3 regions of the Erwinia sp. BNK-24-b genome follow, and region 3 is predicted to be linked to each of the others. Evidence: predicted binding sites of a transcription regulator. Region 3 holds the regulator's gene; each other region holds the start of a gene.
The links. The regulator PurR, encoded in region 3, represses purine synthesis genes. The targets are predictions, from matches to a motif close to CANGCAAACGTTTGCNTG.
Positions count from the first base shown of each region.

Region 1 (6,009 bases), 630 kb from region 3:
AGGTTAAGGTGCTGCGTTCATTACGTCGTATCGACCATACTAACGTGCGTGATAAAACCGTGCGCGGTCAATATACTTCTGGCTTTGTGCAGGGCAAAAAAGTCCCCGGCTATCTGGAAGAAGAAGACGCGAACAAATCCAGCAACACGGAAACTTTCGTCTCTATCCGCGTCGATATCGACGACTGGCGCTGGGCTGGCGTACCGTTCTACCTGCGTACCGGCAAGCGTTTGCCAACCAAGTGTTCAGAAGTTGTGGTCTACTTCAAGAACCCGGCGCTCAACCTGTTTAAAGATTCCTGGCAGGAACTGCCGCAGAACAAGCTCACTATTCGTCTGCAGCCGGATGAAGGGGTAGATATCCAGATTCTGAACAAAGTGCCAGGGCTGGATCACAAGCACAATCTGCAAACGACCAAGCTTGACCTGAGCTTCTCAGAAACCTTTAACCAGTCGCATCTGGCGGATGCCTACGAGCGTCTGCTGCTGGAAACCATGCGGGGCATCCAGGCGCTGTTTGTACGCCGTGATGAGGTGGAAGAAGCCTGGAAATGGGTAGACTCCATTATGGAAGCCTGGGCCGCAGATAACGAAGCGCCTAAGCCTTATCAGGCCGGTACCTGGGGACCGGTTGCTTCGGTAGCCATGATCACCCGCGATGGCCGTTCCTGGAACGAGTTCGAGTAGTTTACCCTCTGCGCCGCTGCAAGGTTTACAACAGCGGCGTAAGAAAAGCGAATTATGCCATCCCTGAACTATGGAGCCTGCGTTGAACAGACGTCAGGCTCCATAGTTTTTTTTATGTCTGGCATAAGCAGCCCGGTAAGATCTTTAAACGCCGCAGGGGTTTTTACTGCGATAAAAAAGCGGCAGCGGGACAAACTGCGAGCGAGCTTCATAAATTGAACCGTTGTTTCAAAAAAACGAGCGCTTACGTGGACGAAGCCGTCCGTAATCCTGTATGGTAGCAAACGAACACTTGCGGACGCTGCACGCGTCGTTTTTGCCCGCCTTGCTCTCAACGTAAGCTGGCAGGCCTGACAGGAGAAGCAGGACGATGAGTAACTGGGAAATTAGCGCTGAACAGATTCTGAAGACTGGCCCGGTCGTGCCGGTTATCGTAGTGAATAAGCTGGAGCACGCGGTACCGATGGCGAAAGCGCTGGTTGCGGGCGGCGTAAAAGTGCTGGAGGTGACGCTACGCACGGCCTGTGCAATGGATGCCATTAAAGCGATGATTCAGGAAGTGCCGGAGGCCATCGTAGGCGCAGGAACGGTATTGAACAGCCAGCAGCTGCGGGAAGTGACTGACGCGGGCGTTAAGTTTGCTATCAGCCCTGGCCTGACCGAATCCTTGTTGAAAGCAGCCGTAGAAGGGCCGATTCCGCTGATCCCTGGTATCAGCACCGTTTCCGAACTGATGACCGGCATGGATTATGGCCTGCGCGAGTTTAAATTTTTCCCGGCAGAAGCTAACGGCGGCGTAAAAGCGCTACAGGCGATTGGCGGCCCGTTCCCTCAGGTAAGATTTTGCCCGACCGGCGGGATTTCTCCGGCTAACTACCGCGACTATCTGGCCTTAAAGAGCGTGTTATGTATTGGCGGTTCATGGCTGGTGCCTGCGGATGCGCTGGAGTCCGGTGATTACGATCGCATTACGCAGCTGGCGAAAGAGGCGGTGGCAGGCGCGCGCTAAGGTTAAACAGCGTGGGCCGTACAACGCTTTTTCCGTCAGCGCCGTAACGATTTCCTGCATCAGCCCCTTAACAGGGGCTGATTGTTGGCCGATGCTTGCTTAGCCCTGGCCGCTGACCTTCACGCCAGCCGCGCAGTTAACGGCACGCTGTACAGCATCTGCAATATTCTCACCGGTTGCCAGCGCTACGCCCAGACGGCGCTTGCCCTGTATCTCTGGTTTACCAAACAGACGGAGCTGCAGGCCCGCGCCCAGCACCGCATCTAAACTGGCAAACTGCACGTTGCTGCTTTGCAGCTCAGGCAAAATGACGGCGGAAGCCGCAGGGCCATACTGGCGAACGGCACCAACAGGCAGGCCAAGGAAAGCGCGTACGTGCAGGGCGAACTCTGACAGATCCTGAGAAATCAGCGTGACCATTCCGGTATCGTGCGGACGAGGTGACACCTCGCTGAATACTACATCGTCACCGCAAACGAACAGTTCCACGCCGAACAGGCCGTGACCGCCCAGCGCCGTCACTACCTTTTCTGCGACCTGTTGCGCACGCTGTAAGGCCAGCTCGCTCATCTGCTGCGGCTGCCAGGATTCACGATAATCGCCGTCTTCCTGACGGTGGCCGATTGGCGTACAAAAATGAATGCCGTCGACGGCGCTGATGGTCAGCAGCGTGATCTCGAAATCGAACTTCACCACGCCTTCGACAATCACGCGGCCTGCACCGGCGCGACCGCCTTGCTGCGCATATTCCCATGCCGCCGCCAGTTCGCCTGCCTCACGAATAAAGCTCTGGCCTTTACCCGAGGAGCTCATTACTGGTTTAACAATGCAGGGGAAACCGATTTCCTGCGCGGCCTGGTTAAAGTCTGCCACGTTATCGGCAAAGCGATAGGAAGAGGTGGGCAGCAATAGCTCTTCAGCCGCCAGACGACGAATGCCTTCGCGGTTCATGGTCAGACGCGCCGCGCGAGCGCAGGGCACTACGTGCTGGCCCTGTTTTTCCAGCTCAATCAGCATATCGGTAGCGATAGCCTCGATCTCCGGCACGATATAATCCGGACGTTCCAGCGCGACCAGCGCTTTCAATGCTTCGCCATCCAGCATGTTAATCACATGGCTGCGGTGGGCGACATGCATAGCTGGCGCATCGGCATAGCGATCGACCGCGATCACTTCAACGCCCAGACGCTGACATTCGAGCGCCACTTCTTTGCCCAGTTCTCCTGAACCTAACAGCATTACACGAGTTGCGGCAGGACGCAGCGCAGTACCAAGAGTTGTCATAAATCTCTACCTGATTGAGGGAAAAAACGCGCGCGCAGTATAAACGAAAACGATTGCGCGTTCATCAGTTTTTCGGGCTTGAGAAATAATGCAGGGCTGATATACTGTATAAAAATACAGTTAAACGAGGTGTGTACTATGGCTGTTGAAATCAAATATGTTGTCGTCAGAAAAGGTGAGGAAAAGATGACTTTCGCCAGCAAGAAAGAAGCCGACGCTTATGACAAAATGCTTGATATGGCTGAAGTGTTCTGCGACTGGTTAAGCGCCGCGCCGCTGGATATGGACGAAAACCAGCGTGAAGCGCTGGGTATGTTCCTGTCTGAACACAAAGATGCCGTCCAGCATATTCTGCGTACCAGTAAAATGCCAGAAGCGGCAGACGAGCGTCCTGCGGCTTCCGTTGCCGAGCTTAGCGCCGTGACGGATGAAAAAGGCGAGGAAAAAGCGGGCAAAACCGGGCGTGGCAAAGCTGCCTGAGGGGTAAAGTCCCCTGAATAGCTGAATAGCTGAATAGCTGAATAGCTGAATAGCTGAATAGCTGAATAGCTGAATAGCTGAATAGCTGAATGGACAGATAGCGATATCATTAAGCCGCCAGGTTGCCGGACATTCGCCGTGCTGCCTGCTCAGCGGCAGAAAAGCCAGCCGCCCGGCTGGCTCTGTTTTATCCACTGGCGCAAGAGCAGGTCGTGCTTAGCCAGTTAACTGACCGGCACGCTTTATGGCTTGACCTGGCCACTTAACCGACCGGTACGCTTTGTGACATGTTTAGCGAGTTAACCCATCAGCACGCTTTGCGACATGTTTAGCCACTTAACCCACCAGCACGCTTTATGGCCTGACCTGGCCAGTTAAGCGGCCAGCACGCTTTGTGATATGTTTAACCAGTTAACCCACCAGCACGGTTTATGACATGTTTAGCCAGTTAACCGGCCGGTACGCTTTATGGCCTGACTTAGCCAGGCTGGCCTGGCGTCGCCTGGGCGCAGCAGCGTTTCAGAGCATGCATTGCCTCTTTTGCCGCGTCGGCGGGCGCTCGCTGATGGAGCCCATCGTTAAAGACCTCCAGTCCCACCGGCCCCCGGTAACCTTCCGCTTCCAGGTAATCCAGCAGCGTATAAAGCGGGAAGTTTCCCTGACCCGGCAGCAGGCGATGGTGCCTGGCCGTCTGCACCAGCTGGTCACCTGACGGCAGTTCGTCCAGATCAGAAAGCTGTACCAGAAAGATTTTTTCCATCGGGATCCCGTTGAGATCGGCGATAGTGCGGTTGCGTACAAAAATATGAAAGGCATCGATAACCAAACCAAGGTTGGGTTCATTGACGCGCTGGACAAGCTGCCACGCGGCCGGGGTTGTGTTGATGTGCGTACTCCACGCCATCGCCTCGAAAGCCACCCGCAGGCCGCGTTTTCCGGCTTCCTGAGCCAGCCAGCGAATATCTTCCTCTTCTCTTTCGGCCATACACTCTTTTTGCGTGGAGGCCGGAGTCAGTATTGTTGTCGCACCCAGCGCCACGGCCGTATCCAGCATTTCCAGAGCATCGCGGCGTTTTTCCTCGCGCTGGTGGTCAGGCGCGCCGTCAAAATCCAGCAATACCTGGTAATCAGTCAGCGACAGGTTTTGCTGCTGTAGCAGGCTTGCGACATCTTTCGCCGTGCCTTTGGCCGCATCGACATCCTGCCGCCACAGTTCTACCTGGTTGAATCCCGCTTCGGCCGCGGCAGCAATTTTCTCTTCCGTCGTGCCGCCTAATAAAACCGTATTGATAAACAACGGGCTATTTTGAAAACGCATACTTTTCCCCTTATCGACTATTCTGTCTGACCTGATAAAACGTAAACGGTCTGACCTTTTGACTCTGTGATGCGGGTAAGTATAGTGGTCTGCGTAAATTTGCCAGTAACATCAGTGGGGTAAAGGTTTGCCAGGCTTTGCCTGCCTTGACGCTTCCTGACGCGTGCGTTCAGAAAACCTGAATGCGCCAGAAAGCTTTTAAACCTTGTTTTTCAACTCTTCTTCGCGCCTGCCGCTTGGCAATCACCGCCACAACTGCCACCCTTACTCTGTATAACTGATTCAGCGGGGCAAAGAATGATAAAACCACCAGTCGCCAGAAAGATTCCTTTTGAGATGACCGCTCATGGTGAAACGCGCATCGACAACTATTACTGGCTGCGCGATGACAAGCGTGAAAATCCAGACGTGCTGGACTATCTGCACGCGGAAAACGATTACGGCAAAGCCGTTATGCATACGCAGCAGGCACTGCAGGATCGGCTACTGAAAGAGATGGTCGACCGCATTCCACAGCGCGAGCAGTCCGTTCCCTACGTCAGAAAAGGCTATCGCTATCAGCGGCGCTACGAAGAGGGCAACGAATATGCCATTTACCTGCGCCAGCCGGAAAACACAGAAACCCCGGAAGAGTGGGAAACCCTGGTCGATGGCAATCAGCGCGCTGCTCACAGCGAGTTTTACACGATGGGCGGCCTGGGCATCAGCCCGGATAATCAAACGATGGCGCTGGCCGAGGATTTTCTTTCACGCCGTCAGTACGGCATTCGATTCTGCAATCTGCAAACCGGCAGCTGGTATCCGGAAGTCCTGGAAAACGTCTCCTCCAGCTTCGTCTGGGCCAGCGACAGCCGCACCTTTTATTACGTATTAAAAGACAAGCAGACGCTGCTGCCGTGGCAGGTCTGGCGTCACCGGTTAGGAACGTCGCAGCACGAGGACGAGCTGGTTTATGAAGAAAAGGACGACACCTTTTACGTCAGCCTGCATAAAACGATGTCCGAGCATTTTATTTTAATCGTGCTTAACAGCAGCACGACCAGTGAAATCCGGCTGCTTGACGCCGAATTTGCTGATGCGCAGCCGCAAATCTTTTGCCCGAGACGCAAAGATCACGAATACAGTCTCGATCACTATAACCACCATTTTTACGTTCGCTCCAACCGTGAAGGTAAAAACTTCGGTCTCTACCGTACCGATCACGTAAAAGAAGAGAAATGGGAAACGCTGAT
Region 1 covers NZ_CP179901.1:1,838,273-1,844,281, forward strand. Annotated here, with positions in the region: gene zwf (glucose-6-phosphate dehydrogenase) at 1-686, shown strand, start outside; gene ACMGGR_RS08155 (bifunctional 4-hydroxy-2-oxoglutarate aldolase/2-dehydro-3-deoxy-phosphogluconate aldolase) at 1,057-1,695, shown strand; gene purT (formate-dependent phosphoribosylglycinamide formyltransferase) at 1,795-2,979, opposite strand; gene ACMGGR_RS08165 (YebG family protein) at 3,118-3,459, shown strand; gene ACMGGR_RS08170 (sugar phosphate isomerase/epimerase family protein) at 3,938-4,777, opposite strand; gene ACMGGR_RS08175 (prolyl oligopeptidase family serine peptidase) at 5,078-6,009, shown strand, end outside.
Region 1: purT (formate-dependent phosphoribosylglycinamide formyltransferase) is a predicted target of PurR. The motif match lies at 3,022-3,039, and genes of this name have one in related genera.

Region 2 (6,009 bases), 1.6 Mb from region 3:
AACGGGGTCTATCTGCACGGCATGCCTTATGCCATTGCCCCTGAAGAGCAAAAACATGTCCCTATGCTCATCTGGCTGTCGCCTGATTATCAGCAGCGTCATGCGGTTGATATGGGCTGTATGAACAAACTGAGCGGAAAAAGCTGGTCACAGGATAATCTTTTTTCCACGATGCTGGGCCTGACCGGCACCGTAACGCACGAATATGTTCCTGGCGACGATATCCTGACGGCTTGTCGGAGTAAAAATCAGTGAAAATTCTGGTTGTAGAAGATGATGCCCTGCTGCTGCAGGGCCTGTTGATGGCGCTGGAAGGCGAAGGCTATGTTTGCGATGGCGTAACCACCAGCCGCGATGCTGAGGCCTGTCTGGCGGGCGGACTGTACAGTTTACTGATCCTGGATTTGGGCCTGCCTGATGAAGACGGCCTGCGCCTTTTGCTGCGTCTGCGCCGCCAGAAAAAAATGCAGCCCGTATTGATTCTGACGGCGCGGGACACGGTCGGCGACAGAATTACCGGGCTGGATGCGGGCGCGGATGATTATCTGATTAAACCTTTTGCGCTGGACGAGCTGCTGGCACGCATCCGGGCGCTGATCCGCCGCGATGTTAACCAGGGCGACAGCCGTCTGGTGTTTGGGCAGCTTTCGCTGGATATGACCCATCGGCAAATACACCTTGCCGACCGGCTGCTGGAGCTGACGCCAAAAGAGTATGCCATTCTGGCGCGCCTGATGCTGAAAGCCGGCCAGCCGGTGCACCGCGAAATTCTCTATAACGATATTTATAACTGGGAAACCGAGCCTTCTACCAATACGCTTGAGGTCCATATTCACAATCTGCGCGACAAAATTGGTCGAACGGCGATCCGTACCGTACGCGGTTTTGGCTATGCGCTGATGAAGGACGGGACAGAACGCGCTGATGATTAAATCTTTTTTCCAGCATCGCGGTAATACGATGCGTTTTCGCCTGCTGATGGCGGTTGGCCTGATCCTGTTACTTTGTCAGGTGATCAGCGTGGCCTGGCTATGGCATGAAAGCCAGGAGCAGATCCAGCTGCTGGTAGACGCGGCGCTGCATAACCATGACCAGCGAAAACACGTGGAAAAAGAGATACACGAGGCGGTCGCCAGCCTGGCCGTGCCGAGCCTGATTATGATCACGCTCGCGCTGCTGCTCTGTTTTCAGGTGGTGAAATGGATCACGCGGCCGCTGTCAGAGCTGCAAAAGCAGCTGGAAAACCGTAGCGAAGATGACCTTTCTCCGGTCAACTGTCCTCGATCGGTACGGGAAATCGATGCCGTTACCCTGGCCGTTAACCAGCTGATTACGCGACTGACCACCAGCCTGGAGCGTGAAAGGCTGTTTACCGCCGACGTAGCGCACGAATTACGTACGCCGCTGGCCGGGCTCCGGCTGCATTTGGAACTGCTGGAAAAGAAGCACAGGATCAACGTTCAGCCATTGATCCAGCGGCTGGATCAAATGACCAACAGCGTGGCGCAGCTGCTCCAGCTGGCGCGAGTCGGGCAATCTTTTACCGCCGGTAACTATCAGCGGGTTTCGCTGGCAAAAGATGTGATTGCGCCAATGAGTGCGGAGATGCAGTCAATGCTGCAACAGCGCGGGCAGCAGCTGGAGATAACCATCGTGGACGACGCAACGGTACGCGGCGACGCGACGCTGTTACGAGTTTTATTAAGAAACCTGATCGAGAATGCCCATCGCTATAGCCCGACCAACACGGTGATCGCCGTACGCGTGGAAAATCACTCCGGCGCGGTGATGGCGGTAGAAGATCAGGGAGTGGGCATTGATGAGAGTAAAAGCGGCGAGCTGAGCCGCGCCTTTGTGCGTATGGACAGCCGTTATGGCGGCATCGGACTGGGGCTGAGCATCGTCAGCCGTATCGCTCAGCTACATAAAGCGCAGTTCTTTCTGGAAAACCGTCAGCAGACCAGCGGCTGCCGGGCTTCGATCAAATTCACATCCTGAACCTTACTTAGCTGCTGAACCAGATTTTCAGGAAAGTCAGAATAACGATAACGCTGAATATCACCGTGGCATATTCACTGGCTGGCCTTACGCGCTGCTGTTGCATGGTTCTCTCCTTATCGTGATAAGGAGAGTCTCCCGGAAAAAGATTAAGGCAACCTTAAGACGGTGCAGCCCGCATAGATTTCAGCAGGTCAGCAGGTCAGCAGGTCAGCAGGTCAGCAGGTCAGCAGGTCAGCAGGTCAGCAGGTCAGCAGGTCAGCAGGTTACGATAACTCACAGGCCAATCGGCTGATAGCCCTGCCACTCCGGGCGAAAAGGCGTTCCTTTTTCACAAGGCGTAAGATGCACGTAAAGATTGCCGACTTTATCCAGCAGCAGGCAGTCGTCCACGTCGGTCAGATTATCTTTATGCTGCTTTAACGCGCCGTTCAGCAGCGAAGCCAGCCCTTTTGCCTTTGCTTCTTTAACGCTTGTCGCCACAAAGAGATCGAAGGCGTGCAGCTCCGCCAGCGTTGAAGGATGATAAGCGCCCGCGTTAACAAAAAAGAGGCGGTTTTTATCCTTCGGCGGCGTATCGGCAAGCGTAATGCTGTAGCCATCGGCCCAGTTAATTCGCGCATAGCCATCAATATGGATCTTATCCGCGTCGCCGAACCAGGCTTCACGCAGCGCTGGCCAGGCCTCTTTCGGCTCGTTGGCGGCGACAAACTGAATGTCATGTACTTCGATATTCGATTTTCCGGCGTTGCCGCCTACATAAAACATATACAGCTGCATACTGGCTCCGTTAACTGTCGAAAAAACGGCGATCGTACAGCCTTAAAAACGATATATAAACATTTACATATCGGTATTAATGCATGCACGCCGACATCGCTCTTTTCCCGCTCAAAACATAAGAATTACTTATAGCCTGCCGTGCTTTACCCGCTGCTTTTTTCGGGGGCTGCGCTTCTACTTTGCACATATTTGCCCCTAAGCTGCCAGGCAAACGTTTACCCCGGATGAAAAACAGCCTTTGTGCGGCGACAAGCGTTACGGCGCTTAAGTTCCGCTCTTTGTGTGATCTACATCACACTTTAATTAAAGTGAAATGAAACAGAGTTTGACAACTGTGAGCGATCTCTATTTCCTTAGCAGCGGATGACGGCACACTGCTCCGGCATTCGATACGGGTGTTTTCGGTACTGAAAACCGCCTTCCTGTTCCGTTCCGGATAATGACTGATAAGACCATCGCGCGGGCTGCAGAAAATGGTCGATAAGCATGTGGTAATATAATGAAATATAAATCTCTGATGGCTGGCGCTCTGGTTGCTCTCTCTTACAGCGCTGCTTCTTTTGCTGCACCTGAACAGCCGCAGTACGTTTCCGACTGGTGGCACCAGAGCGTGAACGTCGTCGGCAGTACTCACACTCGCTTCGGGCCGCAGTTCAATAACGATGTTTATCTGGAATATGAAGCCTTTGCTAAAAAAGACTGGTTCGATTTCTATGGCTATCTGGATCTGACCAACTTCTTTGGGACCGGCAACTCTAACGCTAACGGCATTTTTGACCACGGTTCGCCGATGTTTATGGAGATTGAGCCTCGCTTCTCTATCGACAAGCTGACCAACACCGACCTGAGCATCGGGCCGATTAAAGAGTGGTATTTCGCCAACAACTATATCTACGATATGGGCCGCAACAGCAGCAGTCGCCAGAATACCTGGTATATGGGTCTGGGCACCGATATCGATACGCATACCCCGGTTAACCTGTCGCTGAACGTCTATGCCAAATACCAGTGGCAGAACTATGGCGCAGCAAACGAGAACAGCTGGGACGGCTATCGCTTCAAGGTGAAATACTTTGTGCCGCTGACTACGCTGTGGGGCGGTAATCTGAGCTACGTTGGTTTTACCAACTTTGACTGGGGTTCCGATCTGCGCGACAAGAGCGACGCTTCCCGCACCAGCAACTCTATCGCCTCCAGCCACATTCTGTCGCTGGCTTACGATAACTGGCACTACTCGGTGGTGGCGCGCTACTTCCATAACGGTGGCCAGTGGGCTGACGGCCAGGAGCTGAATTTCGGTAGCGGTGATTTTGAAGTGAAATCGACCGGCTGGGGTTACTACCTGGTGGTTGGCTACAACTTCTAATCCCGATGCTTTTCAGCCGCCGGTTCTGCGCCGGCGGCTTACGGATTTAGCTGCGCGCGCCAATCGGATTCATAATAATCTTCGCGGGCGGCGGCTCAATGTTGTACATGCCGCCGTTAAACGGATCGACCAGCAGCCAGCCCGGGAAGCCGCCAAGCGGAATATTACCCAGCAGATACCAGAGGTTAGCCTTCTCGTTCAGCGGGATGGTTTGCGGTACAAAGCCCGGCTGTTCCAGCATCAGCAGGAATTTCTTTTTGCCAAAGTAGCTGCCGTCAGATTTTGCCAGCGTCACGGTTTTTGGGGTGAACCCTTCCGCCACTGCCCTGCCCGTTTCATCCTGAACAACAAATTTTGCGCCTTGCGGCCAGCTCTGGATGGTCACATCCTGGGTCTTGTCGCCCACGATGGTTGCACATCCGCTCAAAAGCCACGCCGAAGCCAGCGCCAGTAACACGAGTCTCATAAGCTTTCCTGCCAGGTTAAATATTGAGAATAGTTTACGCAGAGTCAGGCGAGATTTATTAATCGCGCCCGATAACGAGCGCGATCGCGTAAAGCTCTGAGAGGGTTATCGGCAGCGTTGGGCAATAGCTTTAATATCGGCTGGCGTGGTGCGGCAGCAGCCGCCGATCAGTTTTGCACCAGCCGCCTGCCATTCGGCAAGGTTATCCACCAGCGTGCAGGTAGAAGCGTCGCTGTGCCAGCTTTTGCTGGCGGCATCATACTGCTCGCCAGAGTTGGGATAGACCACCAGCGGTTTTGTGCTTAACGCGGAAAACACTTTCAGCGCCGCCGTCACCTTATCCAGCGCGATGCAGTTGATGCCCAGCGCCACAACCTGAGGAACGTTGTCCAGAAAGGCGAGCACGTCGGCCAGCGGCGTCCCGTCGCTCAAATGATCGCTGTCGCGCAGCGTAAAGGAGAACCAGGCTGGGGTAGCCGGGAATTCGGCCAGCAAAGCAACCAGCGCCTCGATTTCGGCAAAAGAAGGCAGCGTCTCGCAGGCCAGCAGATCCGCGCCCGCGTCCACCAGCGCGCGAACGCGTGGCCGATGGAAGTCCATCATCTCCGCCTGCGGTAAAGAATAGTCGCCGCGGTATTCGCTGCCGTCTGCCAGATAAGCGCCATAAGGGCCGACGGAACCGGCGACCAGCAGCGGCGTGGTTTGCTTAGCGGCGGCAAGGTAATCTGCGCGCGCTTTTATGGCCAGCTCTACGCTTCTGGCAATCAGCGCCAGCGAATCGGCTTCATTCAGCCCGCGCTTCGCAAAGCCTTGCGGCGTGGCCTGATAGCTGGCGGTAATGGCAACCTGCGCGCCCGCTGCAAAGTAGTCGTAATGTACCTGGTAAATCAGCTCGGGGTTTTCGATCAGTACTTTTGCCGACCAGAGCGTATCGGTAAGGTCGCAGCCGCGTGCTTCCAGTTCGGTTGCCATCGCGCCGTCCAGCACCAGGCCAGCAGCAACCAGTTTCTGCACAGAATCAATCGGTGACACGTTGAACCTCCTGGCGTTTTTGCAGCAGTTGAGTGAAATAGTAAGCACCGTAGCAAACGGCAATAAAAGGCAGTCCGCAATAGAGCGCGATACGCTGTTCCGGATCGAAAGCCAGGCCAACACAGGCCAGCAGGCAAAGCACGAAGCCCAGGATCGGCGTCAGCGGGAACCACGGCGCACGGTATTTCAGGTCGGCCAGCGGCTTGCCTGAACGCAAATGGGCACGACGGAAGAAGAAATGTGCCGCACAGATGCTCAGCCAGACGGCTACCACGGCAAAGCCAGAAATCGCAGAGAGCGCGACAAATACCGTATCCGGCGCGATAACGCTGGAAAACAGCGCCAGCAGTCCGCCCAGCATGCT
Region 2 covers NZ_CP179901.1:899,689-905,697, reverse strand. Annotated here, with positions in the region: gene eptA (phosphoethanolamine transferase EptA) at 1-255, shown strand, start outside; gene pmrA (two-component system response regulator PmrA) at 252-932, shown strand; gene pmrB (two-component system sensor histidine kinase PmrB) at 925-1,998, shown strand; gene ACMGGR_RS04165 (DUF1543 domain-containing protein) at 2,275-2,778, opposite strand; gene ACMGGR_RS04160 (nucleoside-specific channel-forming protein Tsx) at 3,281-4,147, shown strand; gene ACMGGR_RS04155 (hypothetical protein) at 4,194-4,613, opposite strand; gene mmuM (homocysteine S-methyltransferase) at 4,719-5,645, opposite strand; gene mmuP (S-methylmethionine permease) at 5,632-6,009, opposite strand, start outside.
Region 2: ACMGGR_RS04160 (nucleoside-specific channel-forming protein Tsx) is a predicted target of PurR. The motif match lies at 2,986-3,003, and genes of this name have one in related genera.

Region 3 (6,009 bases):
AGCGAAAACGCGGTTGGCCCTGGCGGCCGGATAACGGTCGATCACCAGTGCCTGCCAGCTCACGGCGGCGGCACAGATACCCACGGCCTGTAAAAAGCGCAGGATCAGCAGTACAACCGTGGTATTAACCCACCACATAGCGCCGCAGCTCACGGCAAACAGGCTCAGGCCCATCAGCAGTACCGGCTTACGGCCGATGCGATCGGAAAGCGGCCCCCAGAACAGCTGCGCGCTGGCAAAACCTGCCAGAAAGAGGCTCAGGCTGGCGCTAATTGCGCCAGCTTCGGTGTGCAGATCCTGCTGCATGGCGCCAAAAGCAGGCAGATACATATCGGTGGCAAGAAAACCTGCCACGCTCAGCAGCGCGAGATAAATTAAAAATCCTTTCGATGGCATGACTTCTTTCGCTCTTTTTACCGAATTAATAGGCGGCCGAGAGTGTAAAGGAGTGCCATAGCGCTTGTGAAACGGTAATATTTGTCTGTTGCGTTCAAAAATTTTGCAGGCAGATTATGTGGTCAGAACATTCGCTTGAAGTGATTGATGCGGTAGCCAGAACGGGTAGCTTTAGCGCAGCGGCTAACGAGCTACATCGCGTGCCTTCTGCTATCAGCTATACCGTACGGCAGCTGGAAGAGTGGCTCGCCGTGCCTTTATTTGAACGACGTCATCGCGACGTCGTGCTGACGGCAGCGGGCGAACTTTTCATTCAGGAAGGCCGTGCTGTTATCAAAAAAATGCTTTCCACACGCCGCCACTGCCAGCAGGTCGCTAACGGCTGGCGCGGCCAGTTGAATATTGCTGTCGACAGGATTGTAAAAGCAGAACGAACCCGTCAGCTGGTGGTCGATTTTTACCGTCACTTTCCCGATATAGAGCTACATCTTTCATCAGAAGTTTTTAACGGCGTCTGGGATGCGCTGGCGGACGGGCGGGTTGATGTGGCGATTGGTGCTACTCAGGCAATTCCGGTTGGCGGACGGTTTGCCTTTCGCGATATGGGCGTATTGAACTGGCGCTGCGTAGTGCAGGCGAGCCATCCGCTTGCGCAACAAAGCGGAAAAGTTACGGAAGAGAACATACGCGAATGGCCTTCGCTGGTGCTGGAAGATACCTCGCGCGCGCTGCCAAAAAGAACTACGTGGACGCTGGATAATCAGCGGCGGCTGATAGTGCCGGACTGGGAGAGCGCGATTGACTGCCTGCTGGCCGGTCTGTGCGTCGGGATGGTGCCGGGCCATCTGGCGCAGCCTCTGCTACAAAATGGCTTGCTACACGAGCTGACGCTTGACCCGCTTTTTCCGGACAGCCCCTGCTGCGTCAGCTGGTCAGAACAGCAGGCTTCGCCCGCCATGCACTGGCTGCTGGACTATCTGGGCGAAACGGAAACGCTGAACTGCGAATGGCTGCGGGAAGCCTGAAAACGGGGCGGTAACATACCGCCCGACAGGTTAGCGGCGATAGTCGAGGAAGGGACCATCCGCTACGGAGCGACGCTCGATCAGCGTAGGGTGGACTTCAATAGTCTGCGGCTCTTCGCGCTTGCTGGTAATACGGTCGAGCAGCATATTAAAGGCCGTTGCGCCAAGACGCTCTTTCGGCTGATGAACGGTGGTCAGCGCTGGCGTAAAGTAACGCGAGTTGCGCACGTTGTCATAACCGATCACCGAAATATCCTGCGGAACGCGCAGGCCCATCTCGTCAGCGGCACAAATAGCGCCCATTGCCATCACGTCACCGCCGCAAAAGACTGCCGTAGGGCGCTGCTTCTGTGCCAGCAGCTGCTGCATCGCGTGATAGCCTGACTCCGGTTCGAAATCTCCCTGAACCAGCCACTCTTCCCGTAAAGTAATGCCCGCTTCCGCCAGCGCCTTCAGGAAACCTGCATGGCGGCCACCGCCAGTGTTGCGCTCCATGTGGCCGGGGATCACGCCGATATCACGGTGGCCGCGATCGATCAGATAACGTCCTGCCAGATAGCCGCCTTCAAAGGCGTTATCCAGAACCGTATCGGTAAAATCGCCTCGCGACTCGCCCCAGTCCATCACCACCATAGGAATATTGCGATGATCTTCCAGCATTTTTATCAGCTCATCAGGGTATTCGGCACACATGACCAGCAGGCCATCGACGCGCTTTTGCGCCATCATCGACAGATAAGCCTGCTGCTTTTGCAGGTCGTTATGCGCGTTGCCAAGGATCAGCGTATAGCCCTTAGCGAAACAGCTGTGTTCAACGGCCTCAATAATTTCGGCAAAATAGGGCGCTTCGCTGGAGGTGGCCAGCAGGCCAATGGTTTTGGTGTTATTGACCTTCAGGCTGCGGGCCACGGCGCTGGGTGAATAGTGCAGCTCTTTGATCGCTGCCCAGACGGCTTCCCGCGTCTCTTCGGCGACGAAACGGGTTTTATTAATGACGTGGGACACCGTGGTGGTAGAGACACCGGCGCGTTTGGCCACATCTTTTATGGTTGCCATGGAACAAGACTCCTGCGCTGTTCAGTAAGTCACTGAAAAGCGGTTTGTTAAACGTTTGCCTGGAATGATAAAAAACCTGACGTAAATACGCATGATTTGTTGCGGTATGGTTACATCAGGAGGGAGTTAAGGGCGGCGAAACCGGCCTGTTGCCTGCTAAAAAAACCGGCGTGCGGGCCTGTTGCGCAACAAACCGTGGATTCTAACAAGAGCGAAGGGATAAAACGAGGTTTTTACGGCGGTGAAACGACAAAATTCGCCCGTTGCGGCAAACAACTCCGGCTGCCTTGCTTAACGCAGGTTCAGCCGGAGAGGGGATTTTTCACTGGCGAAGCCGTCAGCTTTTAACGAATGGTGCGAGGCGTCATGACCCGTTTTGCCCCCACGTAATGCTGTTCCCAGTAATCATCGGCAAGCGCGCTAACCTGAATATCTTTGCCGGTGCGGGGCGACTGGATAAATTTGCCGTTGCCCAGATAAACGCCAACGTGATCGGCCGCGCCGCGCCCGTTGATGCGGAAGAAGACCAGATCGCCTTTTTCCAGCTCGTTACGCTTTATCGAAGCCGCATCCCTTAAGTGGTACATCTCATTAGCGGTGCGGGGGATTTTAAATTTCACCAGATCTTTATAGGCATACCAGACCAGACCGCTACAGTCGAAACCGGTTTTTGGCGAGGTGCCGCCCCATAAATAAGGCTTGCCCAGCTGATCCATTAGCTTGTTCATCGCCGTTTCGCGCGCTTTTTGGTAGCGTGCGCGGTGCGCTTTACTGAGCCTGAGCGGGGAGGAAGCGCTGCCGCTGGTCAGGGCTTCTGTCTCTTCAGTCACACGATGGCGACCGTAGCGTTTTTTCGGGGGTAAAGCTTTGGCGGTCTGCTGCTCGTGTTTGCGCAACTTATATTTTTTAATCAGGGAAGTGCGGGGCTTTTTGCTGCTGGTCTCTTTGCCTTTACTGCTTTCTTTGACCTTGCTGGTTTCTTTAACTTTAACTTTACGGGTGGCGGTGGTTTTTATCGGGCGACGCTTGCGGCGATCGTCTTCGCGGGCAGGCGTGGGGCTATTAGCCTTGTGGTGATCCGCTTTAACGGCCGCGTGTGGCGATGCGTGCGCCATGGTCATAAATAGCTGGGCAAAGGCCAGCATCAACAGCGTGATGAGTAAACGCATCTTTACCATTAACAGTTTGTGCTCCCGCCAGCGGCCAGAGCCTGGTTAATCAGGGGACTGCGCAACGGCAGTCGGTTAGGATAATTCTAATCGAACTCATAATGAAAAAGTAAGGCCTTTTTTGTTTCAATGATTACAAAGCGGTAAAAGCTGTAAAATCTATCCTCTTCAGCTGGTTATCTGCACAACCGCACCGATAAATTTTATCAGGAACGCGGTAATAACCTCCGGGAAATGATATTTTAATGCTTTGTTTCCCGAGCGTAGCGACAAGGTTATGGCGTCAGGCTGCTGAAAATGGCATTTTCATCGTACGCGTAGACTCGCTACACTATACAGACACGAAGTAGCCGATTGAGGAAGGCATTAATGAGCACTATTGAGAAGATTGAGCGCCAGATCGCAGAAAACCCGATTCTGCTGTATATGAAAGGCTCGCCTAAACTGCCAAGCTGCGGCTTTTCTGCCCAGGCCGTGCAGGCGCTTTCCGCCTGCGGCGAACGTTTTGCCTATGTCGATATCCTGCAGAATCCGGAAATCCGCGCCGAGCTGCCAAAGTATGCCAACTGGCCAACTTTCCCTCAGCTGTGGGTAGACGGTGAACTGGTGGGCGGCTGCGACATTATCATTCAAATGTTCCAGCAGGGCGAACTGCAGCAGCTGATTAAAGAGACGGCGCAGAAGTATCCGTCTGACGCAGCAGAGTAAGTTTGTCGGTAACGGACGTTACCCGATAAAAAAGGCCTGGCATTACGCCAGGCCTTTTTTTTACTCTCCGCCCGCCGCTTCCGGCAGGGGCCAGCCGCCAAGCCGTTTCCAGCGGTTGACCAGCTCGCAAAACAGATCTGCCGTCTGTACCGTATCATACAGCGCCGAGTGCGCCTGGCTGCTGTCAAAAGGCATACCGGCCGCCGTACAGGCTTTTGCCAGCACCGTTTGTCCCAGCACCAGTCCACTTAGCGCGGCGGTATCAAACGTGACGAAAGGATGGAAAGGATTGCGTTTCAGACCGGCGCGTTCCGCAGCCGCATTCATAAAATTCAGATCGAAAGTGGCGTTGTGGGCAACCATGACCGCGCGATTGCAGCCCTGATCTTTAATGCCTTTACGCACCGCTTTAAAGATAGCGTGTAACGCTTCATATTCACTGACCGCGCCACGCAGCGGATTGTCAGGATCGATGCCGTTAAAAGCCAGCGCCTCGGGTTGCAGGACAGAACCTTCGAACGGCTCAACGTGAAAGTGGAGCGTCTCATCCTTCTCCAGCCAGCCGTCGGCGTTCATCTTTAGCGTAACGGCAGCAACTTCCAGTAATGCATTAGTTTTGGCGTCAAAACCGGCGGTTTCAACATCGATCACGACCGGGTAAAAACCGCGAAAACGGCTGCTGAGGGCGTTAAGTTCGTTCGATTCGGACATCAGGATCTCACAGGCGAAAATTGAGCGCGTATTATGGCAAATTTCAGTAAGAGTTGCAGCAGGGGAAGGGGAAAGAAGGGCGCCTTAGCGGCGCCCACAGACTGCTGGCAAACTTAAAGCGAGCGCTAAAATACCCTCGGGTCGTTTTAGCAGCGCGCGACGCTTATGCGCCCAGGCCGTTGCCCGCATGTTTGTTTTCAATCAGCTCGATTTTATAACCGTCTGGATCTTCAACAAAAGCGATAACGGTAGTGCCGCCTTTAACCGGGCCAGCTTCACGCGTGACGTTACCGCCTTCGTTACGAATACGATCGCAGGTGGCTGCCACATCGTCCACGCCCAGCGCGATATGTCCATAGGCGTCGCCCAGGTCATACTTATCCACGCCCCAGTTATAGGTCAGCTCAATCACTGCACCATCGCTCTCTTCGGTGTAGCCTACAAAAGCCAGCGTATATTTGTATTCGGTATTTTCACTGGTGCGCAGCAGGCGCATACCCAGCACTTTGGTGTAAAAGTCTACGGAGCGTTGCAGATCGCCAACGCGCAGCATGGTATGAAGTAAGCGCATAACATCCTCTTTTAAAAAAGTTATCAATTGATAACAAGCATAGCCTGAATTCCTCCTCATCTCGTCAGCGGAAGGAATTTACAGTGGCCCAGCGGCCAGCACAGCAGGATAGCAGCTATAACCCACGGGAAACCAGGAAATGCGTGCTTTATCCTGATGCTGTAGACCGGCCTGCCGGGATATCCGGTGTTCTATTTCAGCGTTGGATAGTCCGTATAGCCTTCCGCGCCGCCGCCGTAGAAAAGCGCCGGACGCTGTTCGTTCAGCGGGGCGTTTTGCTGCAACCGCTCAGGCAGATCCGGGTTGGCGATATAGTCGCGGCCAAAGGCGACGGCATCAATCAGCCCTTTCTCGATTAGCGCTTCCGCTTTTT
Region 3 covers NZ_CP179901.1:2,468,437-2,474,445, reverse strand. Annotated here, with positions in the region: gene punC (purine nucleoside transporter PunC) at 1-396, opposite strand, end outside; gene punR (DNA-binding transcriptional activator PunR) at 513-1,421, shown strand; gene purR (HTH-type transcriptional repressor PurR) at 1,452-2,477, opposite strand; gene ACMGGR_RS11030 (C40 family peptidase) at 2,822-3,646, opposite strand; gene ACMGGR_RS11025 (Grx4 family monothiol glutaredoxin) at 4,016-4,354, shown strand; gene rnt (ribonuclease T) at 4,415-5,065, opposite strand; gene gloA (lactoylglutathione lyase) at 5,229-5,636, opposite strand; gene ACMGGR_RS11010 (alkene reductase) at 5,828-6,009, opposite strand, start outside.